One region of the Microlunatus phosphovorus NM-1 genome, then DNA from elsewhere that is predicted to be linked to it. Evidence: predicted binding sites of a transcription regulator. Region 1 holds the regulator's gene; each other region holds the start of a gene.
The links. The regulator LexA, encoded in region 1, represses DNA repair genes until DNA is damaged. The targets are predictions, from matches to a motif close to TCGAACANNTGTTCGA.

Region 1 (2,258 bases):
GCGTACGCCTTCGGCGAGACCGCCAACGAACTGCACCACCTGCAGCCGATCGGCATCTACACCATCCCGGAGATCTCCTACTGCGGTCGTAGCGAGGTCGAGCTGACCAAGGATGCGGTGCCGTTCGAGGTCGGCATCTCGCGCTATCGGGAGCTTGCTCGGGGCCAGATCATCGGCGATTCCTACGGCATGTTGAAGCTGATCGTGCACTCCGACACCCACGAGATCCTCGGCGTGCACGTCTTCGGCACCAACGCCACTGAGCTGGTGCACATCGGGCAGGCGGTGATGGGCTGTGGCGGCACCGTCGACTACCTGGTGAACACCGTCTTCAACTATCCGACCTTGTCCGAGGCCTACAAGGTCGCGGCTCTCGACGTGGCGAACAAGCTGCGCGCCGTCGCCCGCATCACCAACCAGATGCTGACCAGCGAGCCCAGCCTGCTGTAAGGGTTGCGTCAGTCGTCACTCGCTGTTCGGCTGCGCTCCCAAGACTCCGTCTTCGCTCCTCGTTCGCAAACGGAAGAACGTGTTTGCTCTCTCGTCGTTCCAGACGGAGCCGTCGCTACGCCTCACGGTCGCTCGCGACGGGGTCGTCACTCGCTGTTCGGCTGCGCTCCCAAGACTCCGCCTTCGCGACTAGAGTCTCCGGAGGACGGCGACGACCTTGCCGAGGATGCTGGCGTGGTTGCCGTCGATCGGATCGTATGCCGGGTTGTGAGGCATCAGCCAGACCTGGTTGGCCACCTTCTTGAAGGTCTTGACCGTGGCCTCGTTGTCCAGCAGCGCCGCGACGATGTCTCCGTTGATCGCCGTGGGCTGCTGCCGGACGACCACCCAGTCGCCGTCGCAGATCGCGGCGTCGACCATCGAGTCGCCCTTCACCTCGAGCATGAACATCGTCCCCTCGCCGATCAGCTGACGGGGGAGCGCGAAGACGTCTTCCACCCGCTCCTCAGCGAGGATCGGACCGCCGGCGGCGATCCGGCCGACCATCGGCACGTGGACCGGCTTAGGATAGGCGTCGTTGACCCCGGTCTGATCGAACTCCAGCTCAGCAGGTGCGGGGTGCAGCGGGCGTACCTTGGCTGCCTCGTGCGCGCCCGGCAGCAACACCTCGAGGGCCCGTGGCCGGTTCGGGTCGCGACGAAGGAAGCCCTTGGCCTCCAACACCTTGAGCTGATGGGCGACGCTCGAAGAGGAGGCCAGCCCGACGGCGTCGCCCATCTCGCGGATGCTCGGCGGGTAGCCCCTGGTCTCGACCGTGTCCTTGATCATCTCGAGGATCCGTCGCTGCCGCAGGGTCAGACCGTCAACCCCCGCCGGTGCGTCGGGAAGGGCCGAGATCGACCCTGTCTCGCCCAGTTGTGCTGCCACTTCGCTGGCCCGAGGCCGGCCGCGCTTGCGCTGCGGCTGCGGTGCGGGCTGATCCGTCTTCTTCGCCATGACTGCACTCTAGAATGACTTCGCCGACCAATCAAACATCTGTTCGAGCGTGTCGCGAACTTCTTCGATTGGCTCGGATCCAGCCGAATCGGGAGCCCGGTGGCGGCTGGGTCCGGTCTGCATCGGGAGTGGTTCGCCACTCTATTGGGTCGCGGTCACCTCGCGGAGTCGACGAGTAGATCTCTCGCGCCGCCGGGCCACAGCCGACCGTCGGTGCCGCGGAACGCACGTGCGTGTAGCGCCCGCGGGCCACGAACGACCATTCGTGCCACGGATCGTCCGTACCTCTTGCGGCGCCCGGCTGCAGCTGATCACAGAGATGCAGGCTGCCTCGGCCAGTCAGACGCCGCCCATCTGATCCAGGTCGACGAACCGCTACAGAACTGACGCGGAGCTTGTGGATCGGGCGAGTGTCAGTGGCTGCTGGTCCACTGATCCTCGGACCGTGAAGGTGCTTGTCGAAGGCTGTCGGCAGGGACTGTCAGTGGTCCGGTTCAGAGTAGGTCGCACGAAGTTCTTTATCGAAAGGTCTTGCCAATCACCTAAGTGTGCGGTAAGAATTCAAACAGGCATTCTATCGAATGCTCGTTCGACGCAGGAGGAAGCAATGACTCAGCTCGTGGTTGACCGTCCGACCGCCGCCCGTTCGGTTGTCCGTCCGCGGCGCCGCACTCGGCCCGCGCAAGGCTCGGGCAGGGAAGCGGGGCCGCGGCTGCGCCCTGCCCAGCCGGTTTCGACGCAGTCCTTGAGCCGTCCGGTGAACTCGGCTGCTCGTGCTTGTGTGATGCCGACGCCAGCGCCGATCGTCGCCG
Region 2 (2,258 bases), 1.8 Mb from region 1:
GCGGAGTAACGCGTCGAGCAGGGTTTCGAAGGCGTCATGTTTGCGTTGGGCCGGGGACCGCTCGTCTTCCAGCAGGTGCTTCTTGCCGGGTGTGCCGTCCTCGTTGTCGGGTTGCACGGTGTTTGACTGTGGTTTGGTCAACGGGCTGAGGAGGTTGGCGAGTTTCTGTCCGGCGGTACCGGTGAGGACGAATTCGCCGGCCCAGCACCCGTCACCGCGTCGCCGCAACCGGAGATACCGTCGGTCTTGTTGTGCCTTCTCATCACACGGCAGGATCCCGTCGGGGTCGATCGCCTCCGCCAACCGAGCCGCGAACACGGTGAGTTCCTGGTACCCGAGCTTGCCGGCTTGTTCGACCAGCAGTTCTTCGCCCATGGCGATCCGCTCCGGGTCGCAGTGGGAGACTTTCCGTAACGTCTGATCGATCAGGCTGACCTGTTCCGGTGTCACCGTGCCGTCGCGTTGCGCCGCCGCCAGGTGTTCCCGGATCGGCGGCAGTGGTTCCCCGACCATCGAGGTCCGCTCGGCCAGATGCTCCGCGGCGCGAACCCGTCGTATCGCTTCACCGGCGGAGATCCGCAAGCCGTTCTTCAACACCCCGATCATGGTGCGTTCGGACAGGACGCCGGGGTGGCCTTGATCGACGCCGTGTTGGATCAGGGCCCGGTCGATCACGGGCATCGTGTTGCGCAGGTTTTCCCACTGTTGCAGGGTCTCGACCAGGCCGAACGCGCCGAGGTCGGTGTGGGCGCCGTCGTCGATCAGTTTGACCAGGTGTTCGAGTGAGGTGCGGACGGTATCGACCGCGGCATGCACGGGATGACCGTCCACGCGCTCCTCGCTGGTCGAATACATGTTCATATTCTAATCGTGTACCTGTTCGATCACAAGCCTTTGGGTCGGGTTTATCGAGAAGGAGCAGTTGCAGGTCAATTCGCCCGATTGGCCTGCAATTGCGCCTTCTCGGGGACCGCTTCTCCTTCTCGGCGAACCAGGGAGGCGTGGATAGGGAGTCGCTGATTCTTCAACCTGGTAAGGGAGATGCGGATGTGACGAATGGGGTTCCAGCGTCCGACCCATTCACGAAGTTGCTCGATCTTGTAGGTGTTGCTCTATCTGCAGATCGAGCAGAACCGACAATCCCGAGCAACATCGACGAACCCGAGCAACACCAAACCAGCTAAGGAGTGTCCCGGCTGGCCAGCCAGGAGCGCCCGGAGGCGTAGGCGGTCTCCAGAGCCTCCAGCAGGACGCCGGTGGCCGGCACGATGTTGTGCTCGCCGATCCGGTCAGCCAGTCCGGAGTGCTTCAGGGTCTCGACAAGGGCCGGGTCGACACCGGCGAGGATGAGCCGGGAGTCGCGCTCGGCGAGTCGATCGGCCCACCGGCCGAAGGCCTCGACCAGAGTCGCGGAAGGGACATCGGGGATGGTCCGCACCTCCAGAACCACGACCGCATGCCGGGTCTGGTCGATGCTCGGCCAATGCTGGTCGATGCGTTCCAGCTCGGCGAAGATGCCGGCGCCGAGATAGCCCAGCACAGTGACCTGGTGGCTGGGAATCTGCTCGGGGAGCTTCGCGGACTGCCACCGGCCGTCGGGTCGCCGGACCAGCGCGACCAACCGGGCCTGGCGTTGAACCTGAACACAGAACAGCACCAGTGACAGCCCGGCTCCGAGGAAGATCGCCTGCTGCAGCGGCAGCGCGGTGGTGGCCACGAAGGTGACGATCATGGCCACCGCGGACAGCGGCGCGGTACGCAGCACCAGGGCGATGTCCTTGCGGCGGCCGGTGACGAGCTCGATGCCGATCACCATCACCAGACCACCGATGACCGGCATCGGGATCAGCTCGGCCTGCTTGCCGACCAGAACCACGATCAGGGCGAGCCACAGACCCGCGAACACATTGCTCCACCGGGTCCGGGCGCCGGCACTGGTCGCGACCCCGGTACGCGACAGTGAGCCGCCGGTCGGCAGCGCCTGGCTGACACCGCCGGCCAGGTTGGCCAGTCCCTGGGCGACGAAGTCCCGGGAGACGTTGGTGCGGCTGCCATCGGGGTTGGGCACCGCCGCACCGATCCCGGCTGCCTGGGCGAGGGCCACCAACGCCACCGCGATGGCCCCGGTGATCAGGTGTGGCGCCGCCTCGAGGTTCGGCAGCACCGGATGAGGGAGCGCGTTCGGGATGCTGGCGATGTCGGCAACGGTCTCGACCTGGACCCCGAGCACCGCGACAGCGACAGTGACGACTGCCAAC
Region 3 (2,258 bases), 1.7 Mb from region 1:
CGGCGAGGTCGCGGACGGTGTCCGCAGAGGCGGGGGTGCCGTCGGCGTAGCTGCCGATACCGAACTCGCGCAGGAATTCTTCCCAGCTGATGTGGACCAACACCGTCGCCGGTGTCCCGCCCGATGCCGGCACCTCTTGCCCACGCAGCAACGCGTCCAGCAGGGTTTCCAAGGCGTCATGTTGGCGTTGCCCGACGCTCCGCTTGTCCTCGATCACCCGCTTCCCCTTCTTGCTACGGCTGCCGTCAGCATGGTCGGGTTGAACGGTGGTGGGTTGGGGTGTGGTCAACGGGTCGAGCAGCGCGGCGAGTTTCTGCCCGGCGGTGCCGGTGAGGATGAACTCGCCGGCCCAGCAGCCGTCCTTGCGGTGCCGGACCCGCAGGAACCGGCGCTCCCGTTGCGCAGCGTCATCGCAGGGCAGGATCCCGTCGGGGTCGATCGCCTCGGCCAGTCTCGCCGCGAACACGGTCAAATCCTGGTAGCCGAGTCGGCTGGCCTGCTCGATCAGCATCACTTCCCCTGCGGTGATCGACTCCGGGTCGCAGTGCCCGACCTTGCGCAACGTCTGATCGATCAACGACACCTGTTCCGGGGTCACCGCACCGTCGCGTTGCGCCTGTGCGAGGTGTTCCCGGATCGGCGGCAATGGTTCGCCGAGCATCGAGGTCCGATCGGCCAACTGCTCGGCGGCTTTGACTCGACGCACCGCTTCCCCGGTCGAGATCCGGAGTCCGTTCTTCAACACCCCGACCATCGACCGTTCCGACAACACATTCGGGTGGCCTTGCTCGGTGCCGTGCTGGATCAACGCCCGATCCACCACGGGCAGGGTGTTACGCAGGGTTTCCCACTGTTGCAGGGTCTCGACCAGGCTGAGTGCACCCAGGTCGGTGTGGGCGCCGTCGTCGATCAGCTTGATCAGGTGCTGCAGCGAGGTGCGGACGGTATCGACCGCGGCGTGCAGTGGATGACTGTCCGCCTGCGCCGCTTCTGTCGAATACATGTTCATATTCTAATCGTGTACGTGTTCGACCACAAGACCTGAATCCAGAGATTTCCCAACCAGATAACAAAGTTACGGACGTGATTGGTGGTGCACGATTGATCAGATGGTTCTGGCAGCAGCGGCATGACCTGACGGTGCCCACTGCCATCCGAATAGAGCTGTCGGTGGAGACGGAGTACCTTCGCCGAGGTGAACCACGAACGGTCTTCGGTGCGTCTTCGCCCTATCGTCCATTCCGACGCTGATCGGATTCATGAGTGGGCGGCGCAGCCGGAGGTGTGTCGGTATCAGCCGTGGGGCCCCAACACTCGCGCCGACACGGAGGCGTTCGTCGCCGAAGCGGTCAAAGCCTGGGAGGTTCGCCCTCAACGACGATGGGCGTGGGTAGCCGTTGATCCGTCAGACATCGTTGTCGGCAACGGAGAAGTGAACCTTCGTGGGCACGGCCGCGCTGAGATCTCGTACGTCGTCCACATCGAACTGTGGGGCAAGGGTATCGGTTCAGCAATCGGGGATCAGTTGACAGGCTGGGCCTTCACGCACCTGGCCGGGTTGGAGCGACTGGAAGCCACGTGCGATCCGCGTAACAGTGCCTCGGCATCGGTGCTCAGGCACGTCGGCATGACTTACGAAGGAACCCTTCGGCATGTCCAGCTGATTCGCGATGGATGGCGCGACTCCCAGGTCTTCAGCATCTTGCGCAGCGAATGGGCCGCGAATACCTGACCGCACTAACTGCAGTCGAGCACTGCGTCTCGTCTCGCGGGCTCCCTCTGGCGGTCTCACGGTCAGCCCACACGGCTCATCGGAAACGACCGTGTTCGGGACCCGGCTCGGTGTGACATCACAGGTCGAGAGTCAGCTCCACCGAGCTGATGACTTTGCGCTTCTCCCGTGCGTACTCGATCTCGCGTCGTGTCGCTGGTCCGACATAGCCGCCCTCGCTCACCACACGGATCTCGTCCGCGAGATCGATCCGCCGCAGGTGCAGCTCGCCCAGAGCCGCGCGCCTGGATGGCGTCAGTTCTTCGCTGATCGCTTCGGGACCGAGCACGATCACCCCTTGGGAGGTCAGCCGTTGCCGCTCCGACTGGAACAGGCTCTGGAAGCGCAGCGAGCCGCAAAGGCACACCACCTTGGGTCGTTCGACGGCGTCCATTCAGAAACCTCCTCGCTGTGACGAATCGGACGTTGGTGATGCTCGCATGCCCTTGGCCAAGGCAATGTCCGAGATGCACGTCGAGTAGATAAT

Region 2: MLP_RS02030 (HNH endonuclease signature motif containing protein) is a predicted target of LexA. The motif match lies at 869-884, and genes of this name have one in related genera.
Region 3: MLP_RS17850 (HNH endonuclease signature motif containing protein) is a predicted target of LexA. The motif match lies at 1,017-1,032, and genes of this name have one in related genera.

Annotation. Positions count from the first base shown of each region.
Region 1 is NC_015635.1:2,278,569-2,280,826, forward strand. It holds gene sthA (Si-specific NAD(P)(+) transhydrogenase) at 1-450, shown strand, start outside; gene lexA (transcriptional repressor LexA) at 640-1,446, opposite strand; gene MLP_RS10335 (hypothetical protein) at 2,231-2,258, shown strand, end outside.
Region 2 is NC_015635.1:473,687-475,944, forward strand. It holds gene MLP_RS02030 (HNH endonuclease signature motif containing protein) at 1-855, opposite strand, end outside; gene MLP_RS02035 (SulP family inorganic anion transporter) at 1,181-2,258, opposite strand, start outside.
Region 3 is NC_015635.1:3,995,626-3,997,883, reverse strand. It holds gene MLP_RS17850 (HNH endonuclease signature motif containing protein) at 1-1,003, opposite strand, end outside; gene MLP_RS17845 (GNAT family N-acetyltransferase) at 1,196-1,732, shown strand; gene MLP_RS17840 (hypothetical protein) at 1,851-2,165, opposite strand.